Regions from separate parts of the Alloactinosynnema sp. L-07 genome, predicted to be linked through region 3. Evidence: riboswitches for the same ligand, from Rfam matches in the RefSeq annotation. Region 3 holds a riboswitch; each other region holds the start of a gene.
The links. Region 3 has a riboswitch for cobalamin ahead of BN1701_RS11190 (magnesium chelatase subunit D family protein). Riboswitches for the same ligand answer to the same signal wherever they lie in the genome.
Positions count from the first base shown of each region.

Region 1: another riboswitch for cobalamin. It lies ahead of BN1701_RS13540 (ABC transporter substrate-binding protein); the one in region 3 lies ahead of BN1701_RS11190 (magnesium chelatase subunit D family protein).
Region 2: another riboswitch for cobalamin. It lies ahead of BN1701_RS13560 (ribonucleoside-diphosphate reductase subunit alpha); the one in region 3 lies ahead of BN1701_RS11190 (magnesium chelatase subunit D family protein).

Region 1 is NZ_LN850107.1:3,061,343-3,067,172, forward strand. It holds gene pulA (pullulanase-type alpha-1,6-glucosidase) at 1-1,174, shown strand, start outside; gene BN1701_RS13530 (glyoxalase) at 1,263-1,877, opposite strand; partial or broken gene BN1701_RS37275 (RNA polymerase sigma factor) at 2,706-3,254, opposite strand; cobalamin riboswitch at 3,325-3,514, shown strand; gene BN1701_RS13540 (ABC transporter substrate-binding protein) at 3,707-5,275, shown strand; gene BN1701_RS13545 (ABC transporter permease) at 5,272-5,830, shown strand, end outside.
Region 2 is NZ_LN850107.1:3,068,210-3,074,039, reverse strand. It holds tRNA gene BN1701_RS13570 (tRNA-Arg) at 125-198, shown strand; gene BN1701_RS13565 (ribonucleotide-diphosphate reductase subunit beta) at 366-1,394, opposite strand; gene BN1701_RS13560 (ribonucleoside-diphosphate reductase subunit alpha) at 1,391-3,688, opposite strand; cobalamin riboswitch at 3,870-4,082, opposite strand; gene BN1701_RS13555 (ABC transporter ATP-binding protein) at 4,111-5,661, opposite strand; gene BN1701_RS13550 (ABC transporter permease) at 5,658-5,830, opposite strand, start outside.
Region 3 is NZ_LN850107.1:2,492,808-2,498,637, reverse strand. It holds gene BN1701_RS11200 (cobyrinate a,c-diamide synthase) at 1-844, opposite strand, end outside; gene cobO (cob(I)yrinic acid a,c-diamide adenosyltransferase) at 838-1,452, opposite strand; gene BN1701_RS11190 (magnesium chelatase subunit D family protein) at 1,466-3,421, opposite strand; cobalamin riboswitch at 3,503-3,626, opposite strand; gene BN1701_RS11185 (bifunctional cobalt-precorrin-7 (C(5))-methyltransferase/cobalt-precorrin-6B (C(15))-methyltransferase) at 3,726-4,922, shown strand; gene cobM (precorrin-4 C(11)-methyltransferase) at 4,919-5,662, shown strand; gene BN1701_RS11175 (cobalt-precorrin-5B (C(1))-methyltransferase) at 5,710-5,830, opposite strand, start outside.

The sequences.
Region 1 (5,830 bases), 570 kb from region 3:
GTTCGACCTGATGGGCCACCACCCCAAGGCGAACATCCTCGCCGTGCGCGCCGCACTCGACGCGCTGACCGTCGAACGCGACGGTGTGGACGGTCGTGCCATCCGGGTCTACGGCGAGGGCTGGGACTTCGGCGAGGTCGCGGGCAACGCCCGGTTCGTCCAGGCCACGCAGCCCACCCTGGAGGGCACCGGCATCGCCACGTTCAGCGACCGCCAACGCGACGCCATGCGCGGCGGCGGCCCGTTCGACGAGGATCCCCGGGTGCAGGGCTTGGCCTCCGGTCTGGCCGGTGACCTCAACGGCTCCCCCGCCAACGGCGACCCGGCCGCCCGCCTGGTCAACTACTCCGACCTGGTGAAGCTGGGCATGTCGGGCAACCTGGCCGACTTCAGCTTCCGCTCCACGGCGGGCCCGGTCGTGCGCGGACGCGACGTGTCCTACAACGGCTCGCCTGCGGGTTACACCGCTTCGCCGGGAGAGGTGATCACCTACTCGGACGCCCATGACAACGAGACCCTGTTCGACGCACTGGCGTTGAAGCTGCCGGTCGGGACATCGATGGCCGACCGGGTGCGGATGCAGAAGATCGCCCACGCCCCGGTGCTCCTCGGCCAGGGCCAGCCGTTCATGCTGGCGGGCAGCGAGTTCCTGCGCTCGAAGTCCTTGGACCGCAACAGCTACGACTCGGGAGACTGGTTCAACCGGTACGACCCGGCGTTGCGCTCCAACGGGTTCGCCCGCGGCCTGCCGCCCGCGGCCGACAACCGGGCGAAGTGGCCGTACATGGGACCGGTCCTGGCCACGCCGTCGGTCAGCCCCGCGACAGCTGACATGCGCCGGGCGGTCGACGACACCCTCGAACTGCTGCGGATCCGCCAGTCGTCACCACTGTTCACCCTGGCCGACGCCGACGCGGTACAGACGAAACTGTCGTTCCCCGCTGCCGCGGCGGGCCTGATCGTGGCCCACTTGGACGACACCGTGGGCACGGACGTCGATCCGGGGCGCGAGGGGCTCCTTGTCGTGGTGAATCCGTTCCCGACTGAGAAGACGGTAACCGTGCCCGCGAGTGGTTGGACGACGCATCCGCTGAGCACGGACGCCGGTCGGGCGGTTGTCGCGGATGGCTCGGTGACGGTGCCCGCGAGGTCGGTGGTGGTGCTGTCGCGCTGACCCTGCGAAGGATTGTGGCGCGAGCGCGGGCGAGTCAGGGGACGCCCGCGCTCGCGCCGCGCCGCGCGTCGACTGATTCCCAAGTGCGTCAGGCCTGCGCCGTCTCCCAGCCGAACCCGTCCGGATCGGTGAACGGCTCGGCGTCGGTGCCGATGACGATCCGGTGCGACCCGGTGCCCTCCGGCGGGCAGCCAGCGTCCTTGGCGAGGGCGCGGCGCCCGTAGAGCGCCAGCTTGACCCGGCTCGACGGACTGGCGAACTCGACGTACTTGCGGCCGAAGCTCTTCGCCACCGCGAGTCCGTGGTCGACGTAAAACCGCTTGCTCACGGCCACGTCCTCGGCGCCCAGCAGGAGCACCATCTCATCGATCTTCCGGGCGTCCGGGCCCGTGTCCTTCTTCGCCGACGTCGCGACCTTCCAGATCGACCCGTCCGGCGCCCGCACGACCCCGCCGTAGCCCCAGAACGACTTCGCGACCGGTTTGAGCGACGTGGCACCCGCGTCGAGGGCTGCGCCGATGAGTCCCTTGACGATGGATGGCTGGGACACGGTGAGCGAGAGCGTGAACCCGCGAAAGCCGGTCGTCGGCGCTTCCGAGGCCCGTAGGCGCACTTGGGTGTCAAGACCGAATGCCTCTTTGTAGAAGGCTTCGGCGAGCGCGGGGTCGGGTACTTCGAGGGTGATGGATTTGATGGAGGTCATGGCTGTTCCTTAGGTCGCTGCCCGTCGTAGCCGACGTCGTCTATGGCGGCAACACTAGGTTCGGCGCTGAGGCTTCGCTTCTCGATTCCTGATCGGTCTGGGTCGCTACGCCTGACTTTGCTCGGGGTGTCCTCCCTGACCTTCGGTAATCATCTGCGCACCACGCGTGAGCGACGGATCGCGGTCCCCTGGTTCCCCGGACGGAATCCACTTGCCGTTCGAACTCGCCAACGAGGGTGTCGCGGGGTCTGAGGACAGGTGCAGCGCGTGCAGGATGTCTCTCGGTGAGGTCAGCAGGTGCGGCTGGTGGTCGAGGCGAAGCTGCTGGACCGAGGTCAGCTGGTGCACGGCGACCACCCACTCCACCTTCACGACAAGGAGCGCCCCGACCCTGATCACGGCATCCTTTGTGGACTGTAGTGAGGTGAGAAGCGGGCCGAGGTTCTGCATGAGCGTGGCGGTCACGTTCGCGTCGTGGGCGAGCACGCCGCGGGATTCGACGGCGTGCATGGCGACCGCTGCGGCCTCGCCAGCTATTGGAGAGCGCGCGACGTCGCGGGTGCGCGCTCGCATGCGTCGAAACCACGAGCCGAGGACGGGGTCGTCGCGATCGGCCATCTCGAGTCCGGCCGTCCGAAGGAGGACCTCAAGTTCGGCTTCGACCCGCTCATGGCCCGCCTCGTCGGCGAGGTAGATGGTGATCGGGATCGTCAGGTCGTCGGCGTCCGGCTCCGTGGGGATAGCGACCTGCGGAACCTTCTCCTCATCCAGGAATCGCAGCGTCGAGATGTCGGACGGCACGTCCACCCGGACTTCGGCAATGACTTCGTCGAACAGAGCCCGCAGGGCGTTGAGGCAGCGCCCTCGGGTCGGACCGATGCTGCCGAGGGGCAGGTTCAAAGCGTCGGCGACCACACGATATTCCGCCCGTCCGGCAAGCACCGTCAGTCGCAGCAGCTCCTGGCAGCGCTGGGGCAACCGCTGGAAGGCCACCCACAGGTACTGGTCCGACTGGCCACTCAGCGGCGAGTCGTCGATCACCAGCTCGGCCGACGCCGGGGGTGCCCCGTACGCTCGGGCCCGCCTGGCCTCCCGCCGCGTCGTGGTGATCAGCCAGCCGACCAAGGCCCTGGACTCGGCGAGCCGGTCGAGGTGACGCAACAGCGTGAGCCAGACAGTCTGAACGACGTCCTCGGCGGCGTTCCGGTCAAGTCCGCCGCCTCGCGCCACGTGCCAGACGAGCGGGGTCAACTCGGCGACCAGGACATCCAGCGCCGAGCGGTCTCCGCCTTGCGCGGCGCGCAGATAGGCCGAGTACCTGTCCTGCTCCCCCAAACCTTCCAAGGTGTCGGGTTTCGTGCCCGTGTCTTTGCTCATCGACCACCCCTTCAACTGACACCACAGTCTGACGGTGATCGAACCGACAACCAGCTGTCTGGTCAAGGCGCGGGTGTTCTGCCATGATGGCGCGACCAGGCGATGGCGACGAGGAAGCCGGTGTGAATCCGGCACGGTACCGCCACTGTGATCGGTGAGCGACTCCCGCGACTGGCCACTGCCCCACCAGGGGTGGGAAGGCCGGGGAGAAGCGTTGATCCGACGAGTCAGGAGACTCGACCATCGCTACCTCACCATCCGGGGCGGTTCTCCCCGAGAGAGGCAGTTGCCGTGCGGACTGTCGTTCACCCAGTCATTCTCCTTTCGTACAGGAACCTTTCCCGGCGCTGACCGCCGTTCACTGACATCCCAGCGGGTCTGAGCGATCCGCGGTTCCTCCATGCGCCGACGCGGGCGCATGGCTCTTTCCTGTGCGCTCAAGGAGTTCACCCATGTTCGATCGATCGACCCTGCCCTCCCGCCGGACCATCCTCAAAGGAGCGTTCGCGGGCGCGGTCCTCCTCGGCGCTCCCGCGTGCGGGCCGGGCAACGCCACCGGCAACGCGAGCGAGACGCCCCGGCGGGGCGGGAATCTGCGGGTGGTGGTTTCCGGGGCCAGCACCACCGACGACGTACTCGACCCGCACCTGGCAGGATCGTGGGGTGGTGGCGCGGTGGCGAAGAACGTGTTCGACAAGCTGGTGGCCTACAACCACGACCTGACGCTGCGGCCACGACTGGCCGAGTCGCTCGAACCCAACGCCGACGGGACGGTCTGGACGGTCCGACTCCGCAAGGGCGTGCGCTGGCACGACGGCAAGCCGCTGACCGCCGACGACGTGCTGTGGAGCGTCAAGCGGATCCTGGACCCGGCCAACAAGCTGCCCGCCGCCGCGGACCTGTCCATGATCGATCTCGCAGGCTCGCGGAAGGTCGACGACACCACCGTCGAGCTCCGGATGACGCAGCCGATGGCCGATCTCGGCGCGCTGTTGGCGGGCTGGTACGTCTACGTGGTCCAGAACGGGACGAACACGTTCGACAAGCAGCATCCGCCGGTCGGCACCGGGCCGTTCCGGTTCGGCGACTGGGCGCCGGGCGAGCGGACCACGCTGCTGCGCAACGACTCCTATTGGGAGGACGGCAAACCGTATGTCGACAGCGTCGAGATCATCCTCGCCGCGAGCGCCGACGCACGGCTCAACGTGTTCCTGTCCGGCGCGGCCGACATCGTGCACGAGCTGTCCCATGTGCAAGGGAAGACACAGCAGGGGAATCCGGCACTGACGATCCACCAGTCACCGGTGGGCACGTTCCAGGCGTTCAACATGCTCATCGATCGGGAGCCGTTCACCGATCCCCGCGTCCGGGAGGCACTGCGGCTGGCAGTGGACCGAAAGGCCATCGTGGACTCCGTCTACTTCGGATACGGCGAGGTCGGCAACGACCTGTACGGCAAGGGCGCGCCGAACTACGCCGACTCGATCCCGCAGCGCGCCTACGACCCCGAGAAGGCCCGCGCGCTGCTGCGGGAAGCGGGCAAGGAGAACCTGACGGTCACCCTGCACACCTCCGACGCCACGCCCGGCTTCGTCGAGTCGGCGCTGCTGTTCGCCGAGCAGGCGAAGAAGGCCGGGATCACCATCGACGTGTCGAAGTCGGCGGCGGACTCGTACTGGACCGACGTGTGGCTCAAGCAGCCGTTCACCCAGACCAGCTGGGGCAGCTACGCCCTGGAGTGGTTCTACGGCCAGGCGATCGTGTCGACCGCGCCCACCAACGAGACCGCGTGGAAGCGGCCCGAGTGGGACCGGAAGTTCGCCACGGCGCGCGGCACCCTGGACGCCGAGCAGCGCGGGCAGCGCTATCTCGAACTGCAGCAGGAACTGTGGTCCGACGGCGGATACATCATCCACTCCTACGCCAAGTGGCTCGACGGCGTGAGCCCGCGCGTGCGCGGTTTCGCTGGGACCACCGTGGCCACCGACGACTGGTGCGGCTACCGGAACGTATGGATGTGACCACTGTGGACGGTATGCGCCGGTACGTCGCGTTGCGGCTGCTCGGTGCCGTCGGCGTGGTGTGGGCGGCCTCGGTGGTGATCTTCGCGGCGATGCGGCTGCTGCCCGGTGACGCGGTCGACGTCATCCTGGCCAAGGGCGCGGGTTCGGGCGGCGGCTCCGCGGCCGACAAGGCAGCCCTGCGCGCCCAACTGGGCCTGGACCGGCCGCTGGTCGACCGATACGTCGACTGGATGGGCAGTGTGCTGCAAGGGGATCTCGGTCGGTCGCTGTACTCCGGTCGGCCGGTGACCGAGATCGTCGGCGCGCGGCTGCCGAATACCCTGGTGCTGGCCGCTGTCGCCGTGGCCGTGGTGGTCCCGCTGGCGATCGGACTCGGCGCTTGGGCGGGCGCGAAGGCTGGGCGGGTACGCGACCGGGTGGTCAGCGCCACGTCGGTGACGGTGGGCTCGCTGCCCGAGTTCGTCACCGCCACGCTGCTGATCTCGCTGTTCGCCTACACGTGGCCGATACTGCCCGCGGCCTCGATGGTCCGCCCCGGCGACAGCCCACTGT
Region 2 (5,830 bases), 580 kb from region 3:
TCAGGGCGGCTCTCTTTATTTCGCGTATTCGCAACGAATACGTTCCCGCGTGGCGCACGTGTTCTTTTGGCAACTCCAAAGCGGAACAGAAATTCTCAACGCGAGGGAACGGATTCCCTTGCGATGCCCTGTAGCTCAGTCGGACAGAGTGCCCCGCTACGAACGGGGAGGTCCCAGGTTCGAGTCCTGGTAGGGCAGCGCCGGATGGGTGGACCGGGAGCCACCCGGCGAAAGCCGGGTTCTGGCCTACGTCACGACGGTCGTGGGGCGGTCTGCAACACCGCTGTCACCGGGTTCGACTCCCGGGTAGGTCTCGGTGAAGGTGAGGCCGTGTGCCGGGGGTCCCGACACACGGCACCACCCAGCTAGAACTCCTCGTCGAACGCGACCGTGCCGCTCACCGCGACCTGGTATGCCGACACCCGGCGCTCGAAGAAGTTCGACAGCTCTTGCACGTCCTGCAGTTCCATGAACCCGAACGGATTCGCCGATCCGTAGATGGGCGCGAGCCCGAGCACCGACAAGCGGCGGTCGGCGACATGCTCCAAATAGGACCGCATGTCCGCGGGCGACATCCCGGCCACCCCCTGCCCGAGCAGATCCTCGGCGAACCTCGTCTCCGCGTCGACCGCCTCGCGCAGCATCTGTCGTACCTGCTCGTGCAACTCGTCGTCGAAGAGGTCGGGCTCCTGCTGGCGCACGGTGTCCACGACGTCGAACGCGAACGCCATGTGCATAGATTCGTCGCGGAACACCCAGTTCGTGCCCGATGCCAGGCCGTTGAGCAGGCCCCGCGAACGCAGGAAGTACACGTAAGCGAAGGCGCCGTAGAAGAACAGGCCCTCGATGCACGCGGCGAAGCAGATCAGGTTGAGCAGGAAGGCCCGCCGGTCGGCGCGGGTCTCCAGCCGGTCGAGGTGCCCGATCGAGTCGATCCAGCGGAAGCAGAACTCCGCTTTGTCCCGGATGGACGGGATGTTGTCGACCGCGGCGAACGCCTCGACCCGCTCGTTCTCGTCGGGCAGGTAGGTGTCGAGCAGCGTCAGATAGAACTGGACGTGCACGGCTTCCTCGAACAGCTGCCGCGACAGGTAGAGCCGCGCCTCGGGGGCGTTGACGTGCTGGTAGAGGTTGAGCACGAGGTTGTTGGCCACGATGGTGTCGCCGGTGGCGAAGAACGCCACGAGCCGGTTGACCAGGTGCCGTTCGGCGGCCGACAGCTTCGCCAGGTCGGCGAGGTCGGAGTGGAGGTCGACCTCCTCGACCGTCCAGGTGTTCTTGATCGCGTCCCGGAACCGCTCATAGAACTGCGGATAGCGCATCGGTCGCAGCGTGAGGTCCATGCCAGGGTCCAGCAGCGCGGTCCTGCGGGCGGTGGCGTCGAGCGTGGTCACTGGCAGGCCTCACAGGATTCTGGGTTCTCGAGTGAGCAGGCGAGGGCCTCGGCGGTGGGCACGGTGGCCTGCTGGATCCGCGTCGCCGGGCGGGAACGCAGGTAGTAGGTGGTCTTCAGCCCGGCCTTCCACGCGTACAGGTACATCGAGGAGAGCTTGCCGATGGTCGGCGCGGCGACGAACAGGTTGAGCGACTGGCTCTGGTCGACGTACGCGCCGCGCGCGGCGGCCAGGTCGATCAGCGCCTTCTGCGGCAGCTCCCACGCCGTGCGGAACAGCTCGCGGACGTCGGCGGGCAGCTCGGTGAGCCCTTGCGCCGAGCCGTCGTCGCGCTTGAGCCGGGACCGGATCTCCTCGGTCCACAGGCCGCGCGCCTTGAGCTCGCGGACCAGGTACGAGTTGATCTGCAGGAACTCACCCGACAGCGTCTCGCGCTTGAACGCGTTGGACACCTGCGGCTCGACGCACTCGAAGCAGCCCGCGATCGAGGCGATCGTCGCGGTCGGGGCGATGGCGATCAGCAGCGAGTTGCGCAGTCCGTGTTCGGCGATCCGCTCACGCACGGCCGCCCAGCGCTCCGTTTGGGTCGGCGTTACCGCCCACAGGTCTGGTTGCAGGTCGCCCCGCGCGGCCCGGGTCCGCGCGTACGCCGGGTGCGCGCCCGCCGAGGCCGCGAGCTCGGCCGAGGTCTCAAGCGCCGTCAGGTAGATCTCCTCGGCGATCCGGGTGGACAGCTCGCGGGCCCGATCAGAGTCGAACGCCAGGCGCAGCGTGAAGAACACGTCCTGCAGGCCCATGACGCCCAGCCCGACCGGGCGCCACTTCGGATTGCTGCGCGCCGCTTGCTCGGTCGGGTAGTAGTTGATGTCGATCACGCGGTCGAGGAATGTCACCGCGGTCCGCACCGTCGACCGCAGCCGCGCCCAGTCCATGTCGTCGCCATCGACGTGCGCGCCGAGGTTGACCGACCCGAGGTTGCACACGGCGGTCTCGGTGTCGCTGGTGACCTCCAGGATCTCCGTGCACAGATTCGACAGGTGCACCACGTTGCCGGGCTCGGCGGTCTGGTTGCAGGTGCGGTTGGCGGTGTCCTTGAACGTCATCCACCCGTTGCCGGTCTGCGCCAGGGTGCGGATCATCCGCCCGTACAGGTCGCGGGCCTTGACCGTGCGCACCGCGCGGCCCGCCTCCTCGGCGGCCCGGTAGGCGCGGTCGAACTCGTCGCCCCACAGGTCGGGCAGCTCCGGCACCTCGTCGGGGTCGAACAGCGACCAGTCGGCGTCGGCCTCGACCCGGCGCATGAACTCGTCCGGGATCCAGTTGGCCAGGTTGAGGTTGTGGGTGCGCCGGGCGTCCTCGCCGGTGTTGTCGCGCAGCTCCAGGAACTCCTCGATGTCGGGGTGCCAGGTCTCCAGGTAGACGCAGGCCGCGCCCTTGCGCCGCCCGCCCTGGTTGACCGCCGCGACCGACGCGTCCAGCGTGCGCAGCCACGGCACGATCCCGTTGGAATGCCCGTTGGTGCCGCGGATCAGCGCGCCCCGTGAGCGCACCCGCGACCACTGCACGCCGATGCCGCCCGCGAACTTCGACAGGTGCGCGATCTGGGCGTACCGCTCGTAGATCGACGACAACTCGTCCTTCGGCGAGTCGAGCAGGTAGCACGAGGACATCTGGGTGTGCCGGGTACCGGAGTTGAACAGCGTCGGCGAGCTGGGCAGGTAGGCCAGCGACGACATCAGCCGGTAGAAGGCGATGGCCTCGGCGGGCGTGTGCGACAGCCCGCACGCCACCCGCAACAGCCAGTACTGCGGCACCTCGATCACCGAGCGCGTCGACGGGTGCCGCAGCAGGTAGCGGTCGTAGACGGTGCGCAGCCCGAAGTACTCGAACCGCCGGTCGGCCGACTCGTCGATCGCGTCGTCGAGCTTGCGCGCGTGGGCGGCGACGAACGTGGCCGTCGCGTCCCCGATCAGGCCCTCGGAATGACCCAGTCGCACGCTCTGGCTGAACGACGCGACGCCCTGCCCGCGCACCTCCTTGTCGATGTAGGCCGACAGCAGGCCCGCGGCGAGCTTGGAGTACTCGGGTTCCTCGGCGACCAGTTCCGCCGCGGTCTGGATGGACAGCCGGTCCAACTCGGCGGTGGTCGCGCCGTCGTAGAGACCGCTGATCGTCCGCGTCGCGACCCGCAGCGGGTCGACGTCGGCAAGGTCGACGGCACACCGGCGCACCGCCCGGACGATCTTGGCCACATCCACGGGTTCCAGTGCGCCACTGCGCTTGCGCACCCGCATGGTGGTCCCCAGTGTGTCAATCCTCTGTGGACTGATTGGGGTCGACAGGTCAGAGACCGTCACAGCTCTCTCCTCGCGAGCTCGGTCGAACCGCCGGGCCACCTAGACACGCGAAGACCGAGCGGGCGCACGCGACCGCGTCGCCCTCGCGCCCTCCCTCGGGGCCCGGACGCCCGCACGCGGCGCGTGCGGGGCGGCTGGCAGGTCTTCGGACTCACGGGCGTGCCTGGTGGCGCCTACTGGCCGTCGCTTCCCGGACTAGTGATGTGTCCAGTGCTTCCTGACGGCTGTCGTTCCCGTTCACCGCTGCGGGGCAGTCCCGGACTCGCACCGGGTTCCCTCTTACGACGACCGCCCTGGATTGGACGGCCGAACCAGCTCTGATCGACACCATACATGGGGTGTGGAGCGTCGATTGGCAACTACATGTTGTGGGCGTGTCGGGTTGCTGGGGCGGCCGTGAGAAACCGCTCGGCCAGCGGGTGCGGGGTGTCGTCGCGCAGGATCTCGCCCGTCGGGCCCTGCGCGTGGATCCGCCCGCCGTCGAGCAGCGCGACCCGGTCGGCGATCGCGGCGACGACGCCGAGGTCGTGGGTGATGAACAGCAGCGCCAAGTCGAGGTCGCGCTGCAACTCGCTCAGCAGACCCAGGACGGACGCCTGCACCGAGACGTCGAGCGCGGAGGTGATCTCGTCGCACACCAGCACCGCGGGGTCCGCGGCCAGCGCACGGGCGATCGCCGCGCGCTGCTGTTCGCCACCGGAGAGCTGGGCCGGGTACCGGTCGGCCAGCTCTCGCGGCAGTCGGACGCTGTCGAGCAACGCGCCGACCCTGGATTCGCTGCCCGTGCCGAAGAACCGCAGCACGCGGGCGAGTTCGGCGCCCACGGTCCGGCGCGGATTGAGCGAGTCACCGGGGGACTGGACCACGATGGCGATACGTTTGCGCTGGTCGCGGGTGCGCCGGTGAGTCATGGTGACGCCGTCGATGGTCAGCGTGCCCGCGTCGGGGCGGTGCAGCCCCGCGACGCAGCGGCCGATGGTCGTCTTGCCGGACCCGGATGCCCCCACCAGGGCCAGGCACCGCCCGGCGGTGAGGTCGAGGTCGACGTCCTGGGCCGCGACCACCGACCCGTGGGACGCGGTCAGCCCCCGTACCCGCAGCACCGTCGGCGTCTCCGGCCGGGCCGCGACCCGGGCGCGCGGGTCGGGCGTCGCCGCGATCAGCTCGCGGGTGTACGGCTCGCGGGGACGGCCGATGACCTCGTCGGCCGGGCCCTGCTCGACGATCACGCCCGCCCGCATGACAACGACCCGATCGGCGACCTCGGCCGCCGCCGCGACGTCGTGGGTCACGTAGACCATCGCCGCCCCGGTCTGGGCGCGCAGCTGCCGCAGGTGGGTCAGGAACTCCCGCTGGGTGACCGCGTCGAGCCCGGTGGTCGGCTCGTCCAGGACGATCACCGCCGGGTCGAGCAGCAGCGCCTGCGCGATGACCACCCGCTGCCGCTGCCCGCCGGACAGCTGGTGGGGATACCGGCGCAGCAGCCGGGGATCGGCGGGCAGCCGCGCCCGGTCCAGTGCGGTCGCGATCGCGGTGTCGGCGTCCTGCCGCATGCCGTGGACGCGCAGGATCTCCGCGAGCTGCACGCCGACGCGGCGGGCCGGGTTGAGCGCCCGCAACGGATCCTGCGGCACGTAGCTGACCAAAGTGGACCGCAGCGAGCGGACGTCGGGCCTATCGAGCATCGACTCGCCCGCGATCACGACCTCGCCCGCGTCGATCGCCGTGCCCGCGTTGGCCCACCCGAGCAGCGCCAGCGCGGTGGTGGTCTTGCCGGAGCCGGACTCGCCGATGACGGCCAGCAGTTGTCCCGCCTCGACGGAAAACGAGACGGTGTCGACGATCGGCCTGCCCGAGTCGGTGACCACGCGCAGGCCCCGCACGTCCACGGCGGGAGTCGTGCCAGTCATGCCGGAATCTCCTTGCGGTCGCGGCGAAGCGCGGCGGCGATCTCGTCGCCGCCGAGGTTGACGGTGATGGTCAGCAGGGCGATCAGCAGGGCCGGGCCGAGCACGGCCCACGGCTGCAACGCCAGGCCCATGCGGTTCTCGGCGACCATCAGCGCCCAGTCGGCGGCGG
Region 3 (5,830 bases):
TCTCCGCGCCCGCCGCCCGCAGCAGCTCAACGTGCTCGGTGTAGCCGAAGGTGAACGCTGGACCGCCCGCGACCGCGACCACCGGCCTGCCCGCCGTGGGCGTGACCTCGGCGGCGGGATCCCAGGCCGGGCCAGGGAAGCCCGGCGCCGACCGGGCCAGCGCGACGATCGCGTCCAAGTCGACCGAGCCGTCGATCAGGTCGGCCATCGCCGCGACCGCCTGGACCGCCGCCGCGCCGTGCTCCACGGCGGGGACCAGCCCGAGGTGCCGCGACGGCACATCCACGTCCACCGCGCGCCGCACCGACCCCAGTACCGGCAGACCGACGTCGTCGCACGCCTCGCGCAGGACCTGTTCGTGCCGGTCGGAGCCGACCTGGTTGAGCACCACGCCCGCGAGCCGCACGCCCGCGCGGTAGGAGCGGAAGCCGTGCAGCAGCGCGGCCAGGCTCGTGCTCTGCCCGCGGGTGTCGACCACCAGCAGCACCGGCGCGTTGATCAGCTCGGCCACGTGCGCGGTCGAGCCGTAGCCGCCCGCGGCGACCTGGTGGCCGATGCGGCCGTCGAACAGGCCCATGACGCCCTCGACCACCGCGAGATCGGCGCCCGCCGCGCCGTGGCGGAACAGCGGGCCGACCCGGTGCTCGCCGACGAGGACCGGGTCGAGGTTGCGGCCCGGCCGGTCGCACGCCAGCGAGTGGTAGCCGGGATCGATGTAGTCCGGCCCGACCTTGAACGGCGCGACCGTGTGCCCGCGCCGCCGCAGGGCGGCCATCAGACCCGTGGCGACAGTCGTCTTCCCGCTGCCGGACCCGGGGGCCGCCACGACGAGTCTGGCTACCACTCGATGCCCTTCTGGCCCTTCTGGCCCGCGTCCATCGGGTGCTTGACCTTGGTCATGTGCGTCACCAGGTCGGCGGCGTCGACCAATGCCTGCGGCGCGTCCCGGCCGGTGATCACCACGTGCTGGTGTCCAGGCCGGTCGGTCAGCGTCCGCACGACCTCGTCGACGTCGATCCAGCCCCACTTGAGCGGGTAGGTGAACTCGTCGAGGACGTACAGGTCGTGTTCCTCGCGCTCGATCCGGCGGGCGATCTCCGCCCAGCCCTCGCGCGCGGCCTCGGCGTGGTCGTCCTCGGTGCCCGACTTGCGCGACCACGACCAGCCCGCGCCCATCTTGTGCCACTCGACCGGCCCGCCCTCGCCGGTCTGCTCGTGCAGCTTGCCAAGCGCGAGGAACGCAGACTCCTCGCCGACCTTCCACTTCGCGGACTTGACGAACTGGAACACCCCGATCGACCAGCCCTGGTTCCACCCGCGCAGCGCCAGGCCGAACGCGGCGGTCGACTTGCCCTTCATCTCACCGGTGTGGACCACCACCAGCGGCCGGTTGCGCCGCTGGCGGGTGGTGCGGCCGTCGTCGGGGACGGTCTCGGGCTTGCCCTGTGGCATCGGTGATCCCCCCTCAGGCCGCGCGCGCGGCACGGACGACGCCCGCGACGGCGTCGGCGGACAGGTCTTCCAGGCGCAGCCCGGTGCCGCCCAGCGCGGCGGCCAGCCGGACGGCGAGGCCGAGCCGGACCGGCCCGCTCTCGCAGTCGACCACCACGCTCGCCGCGCCCTCGGCGGCGATCATCGCCGCGGCCCGGAGTGCGTCGCCGACGGCGTCGTGGGCGACCGGGACGGTGGCGCGGCCGTCGGTGACGACCACCAGCAACGCCCGCCTGCGCGGGTCACGCAGGCGCTCCACGGCCAAGGTCTTGCGGGCCCGCAGCAGGCCGTCGGCCAGCGGCGTCCGCCCACCCGTGCGCAAGTCGCGCAGCCGGGCCACGGCGGCTTCGACCGACGACGTCGGCGGCAGCACCAACTCGGCCGACGAGCCGCGGAAGGTGACCAGGCCGACCTTGTCCCGACGCTGGTAGGCGTCGCGCAGCAGGGAGATCACCGCGCCGGTCACCGCCGACATCCGCTTGCGCGCGGCCATCGAGCCGGACGCGTCCACGGCGAACAGGACCAGGTTGCTCTCCCGGCCCTCGCGCACCGACTTGCGGACGTCACCGGCCTTCACGATCAACGCCGTGCCAACGCGGCCACGCTGGTGCTGGTGCGGCGCGGCGGCGGTCAGCGTGCCGACCAGGTGGACACCCGCGCCCTGCGAGGTCGACGCCCGCAGCGCCCTTCCGGCGCCCGCCCGCGACCGGGACCGGCGCCCGGGGGCGCCCTCGCCGACACCGGCGATCTCCAGGTGCCGGGCGCGGAACGCCGGGTCGGGGGTTGCCGGTGCCTGTCCACCCGTGGGGGACTCCTGGGGCGACTGCTGGGAGCCCTGGGTGGGGCCGCTGGGACCGTCGCCCGGCTCCGGTGCGCCGCCGCCCGGGCCTTCCGGTCCTGGGTCGGGATCCGGGTCGGTGTGCTCGGCGGCGTCGCGCAGCGCCTGATCGAGCTGGTCCTGCTCGATGCCCGGCTCGTCGAACGGGTCGCGCCTGCGCCGGTGCGGCAGGGCGAGCCGGGCGGCCACGGCGACGTCGGCCTCCTCGACCTGCTCGGCGCCGCGCCACGCGGCGTGCGCCACGGCGGTGCGGGCGAGCACCAGGTCCGCGCGCATGCCGTCGACGTCGAAGGCCGCGCACACCGCCGCGATCCGGCGCAGCTCGCCGTCGGGCAGCGTGACCTTCGGCAGCGCCGCGCGGGCATCGGCGATCTTGCCTGCCAGCTCGGTGTCCGAAGTGGACCATTGGGTGGCGAACCCGGCCGGGTCGGCCTCGAAGGCCAGCCTGCGGCGGATGACCTCGGTGCGCGTGGGCACGTCCCGCGCCGCGCGCACCTCCACGGTCAGCCCGAACCGGTCGAGCAGCTGCGGGCGCAGCTCGCCCTCCTCCGGGTTCATGGTCCCGACCAGCAGGAACGACGCCGCGTGCGACACCGAGACGCCCTCGCGCTCGACATGCGCGCGGCCCATCGCCGCCGCGTCGAGCAGCAGGTCGACCAGGTGGTCGTGCAGCAGGTTGACCTCATCGACGTAGAGCACGCCGCGGTGCGCGGCGGCCAGCAGCCCCGGCTGGTAGGCGCGGACACCCTCAGTCAGCGCGCGCTCGAGGTCGAGCGAACCGATGAGGCGGTCCTCGGTGGCGCCCACGGGCAACTCGATGAGCCGGGCGGCGCGGGTGTCCCGGCCGCCGTCGTGCGGGCCGTCGGGGCAGCGCGGGTCGGGCGCGGCCGGGTCGCAGCTGAACCGGCAGCCGTGGACCGCGGCGATGTCGGGCAGCAGGGCGGCCAGCGCACGCACGATGGTCGACTTCGCTGTGCCCTTCTCACCCCGGACCAGCACACCGCCGATACCCGGGTGCACGGCGTTGAGCAGCAGCGCGAGTCGGAGGTCGTCGTGGCCGACGACCGCGGAGAACGGGTAGCCGGCGCTCATCGGCACACGACAACAAAGCTGGCAGGCAGCACGCCATGATCCTCACTCCGGGTCCGCGCCCGGGTCGGTCTCGGCAGGGCGGAGTGTCCTGGCTCCCGGATCGACGCGCCGCTCCGGCCTTCCCAGGTCGCCCCGGTGGCACGCGGGGGAGTGGCGCTCCCCGGTCACAGTGGCGGGACCGCACCGGAATCGCACCGGTTTCCTCGCACACCCTGCTTGGTCGCTCGCATCGTCGCAGACCCGACCCGCCACGACCAAGCCGCGTGGCGTGGATCTCGGCGGCGGTCGGTTACCGTGTGCACTCGTGGTGACTGTGGTGGGCATCGGTGCGGACGGGTGGGCAGGCTTGGCCGGACCCGCCCGCGACGCGCTGGCCAGCGCCGACGTGATCGTCGGGGTGGCCCGTCAGCTCGCGCTGCTGCCCGAGGAGATCGCCGCCGACCGGGTCGAGTGGCCGTCACCCCTCGTGCCCGCGATTCCGGCGATCCTCGACGCGCACCGCGACCGCGCGCTGTGCGTGCTGGCCAGCGGCGACCCGATGTTCTACGGGATCGGGGCGACCCTGGCCCGCCGGACCGAGCTCCGGGTGATCTCCCACCCGTCGTCGGCGTCGCTGGTGTGCGCGCGGCTGGGCTGGGCGCTGGAGGACGTCGAAGTGGTCAGCGCGGTGGCGCGGCCGGTGGTGCGGTTGCACGCCGTGGTCCACCACGGCCGCCGCGTGCTGGTGCTCAGCGAGAACTCGACCACGCCACTGGCCGTCGCCCGGCTGCTGACCGCGCGGGGATTCGGGGCCAGCCGGATGACCGTCGTGTCGTCGGTCGGCGGTCCGGACGAGCAGTTGGTGAGCGGGATCGCCGACGACTGGTCCGCCGCCGTCGGTGCCCTCAACATCGTCGCCGTCGAGTGCGTGGCCGCGCCGGAGGCCCGCAGGCTGCCCCGCACACCCGGCCTGCCGGACGACACCTACGAACACGACGGCCAGATCACCAAGCGGGAGATCCGCGCGGTGACGGTGGCCGCCCTGTCGCCGGAGCCGGGGCTGCTGCTGTGGGACATCGGCGCGGGCTCCGGCAGTGTTGGGATCGAGTGGATGCGGTCGCACCCGTCGTGCCGGGCGATCGCCGTCGAGCCGCGCGCGGACCGGGCCGAGCGGATCATCCGCAACGCCAACCGGCTCGGGGTGCCCGGCCTGCGGGTCGTGCACGGGTCGGCGCCGGACGCGCTGGAGGACCTGCCGGACCCCGACGTGGTGTTCGTCGGCGGCGGGGTGACCGTCGAAGGGGTCATCGCGGCCGGGTGGGCGGCGCTGCGGCCCGGCGGCAGGTTGGTGGTGAACGCCGTGACGCTGGAGTCCGAGGCCCTGGTCACCCGCTGGCGGGCCGACCTCGGCGGCGACCTGATCCGGCTCGCGATCAGCCGCGCGGCCCCGCTGGGCGCGTTCACCGCGTGGCGGCCGATGCTTCCGGTGACGCAGTGGACCGTGGTGAAGGAGAACCAATGACCGTGCACTTCATCGGGGCGGGCCCTGGGGCCGCCGACCTGATCACGGTGCGCGGGCAGCGGATCATCACCGCGTCGCCCGTGTGTCTCTACGCGGGCGCGCTGGTGCCGGAGGAACTGTTGGGCCTGTGCCCGCCTGGTGCGCGCAAGGTCGACACGGCGAACCTGACCCTCGACGAGATCACCGCCGAGTTGCTCGCCGCCCACGCCGACGGCCACGACGTCGCCCGCCTGCACTCCGGCGATCCGTCGGTGTTCAGCGCGATCGCCGAGCAGATCCGCCGCCTCGACGACGCCGGTGTGCCCTGGGACATCACCCCCGGGGTGCCCGCCTTCGCCGCGGCCGCCGCGTCGCTTCGCACGGAACTGACCGTCCCCGGCGTCGGCCAGACAGTGATCCTCACTCGCACCTCCGCCCGCGCCACGCCGATGCCCCAGGGCGAGGACCTCGACACACTCGGCCGGTCCGGGGCCACGATGGTGCTGCACCTGGCCGTGCAGCGGATCGACGAGGTGGTGGCCGAGCTGCTGCCGAACTACGGTCCACTGTGTCCGGTCGCGGTGGTCGCCTACGCGTCGCGGGCCGACGAGGTGATCCTGCGCGGGACGCTGGCCGACATCGCCGACCGGGTGCGGGAAGCCGGCATCAAGCGCACGGCCGTGATCATCGTCGGCAGGGTCCTGGCCCCGGAGGGGTTCTGCGACAGCCACCTGTACTCGGCCGCGCGCGAGCGTCAGTGAGTGCGGCCGACCTCGGCTGCCATTTGTACTTGGCCGCGGGGCAAAGGTCAGTGAGTGCGGCCGACGATCGTGCCCGCGCGGTCGATCACGACCACGTCGACCTCGACCTCCGCGCCGCGCAGCGTCGCCACGGCGGTGCGCTTGGCGCCCTCGGCCACCGCGTCGCCC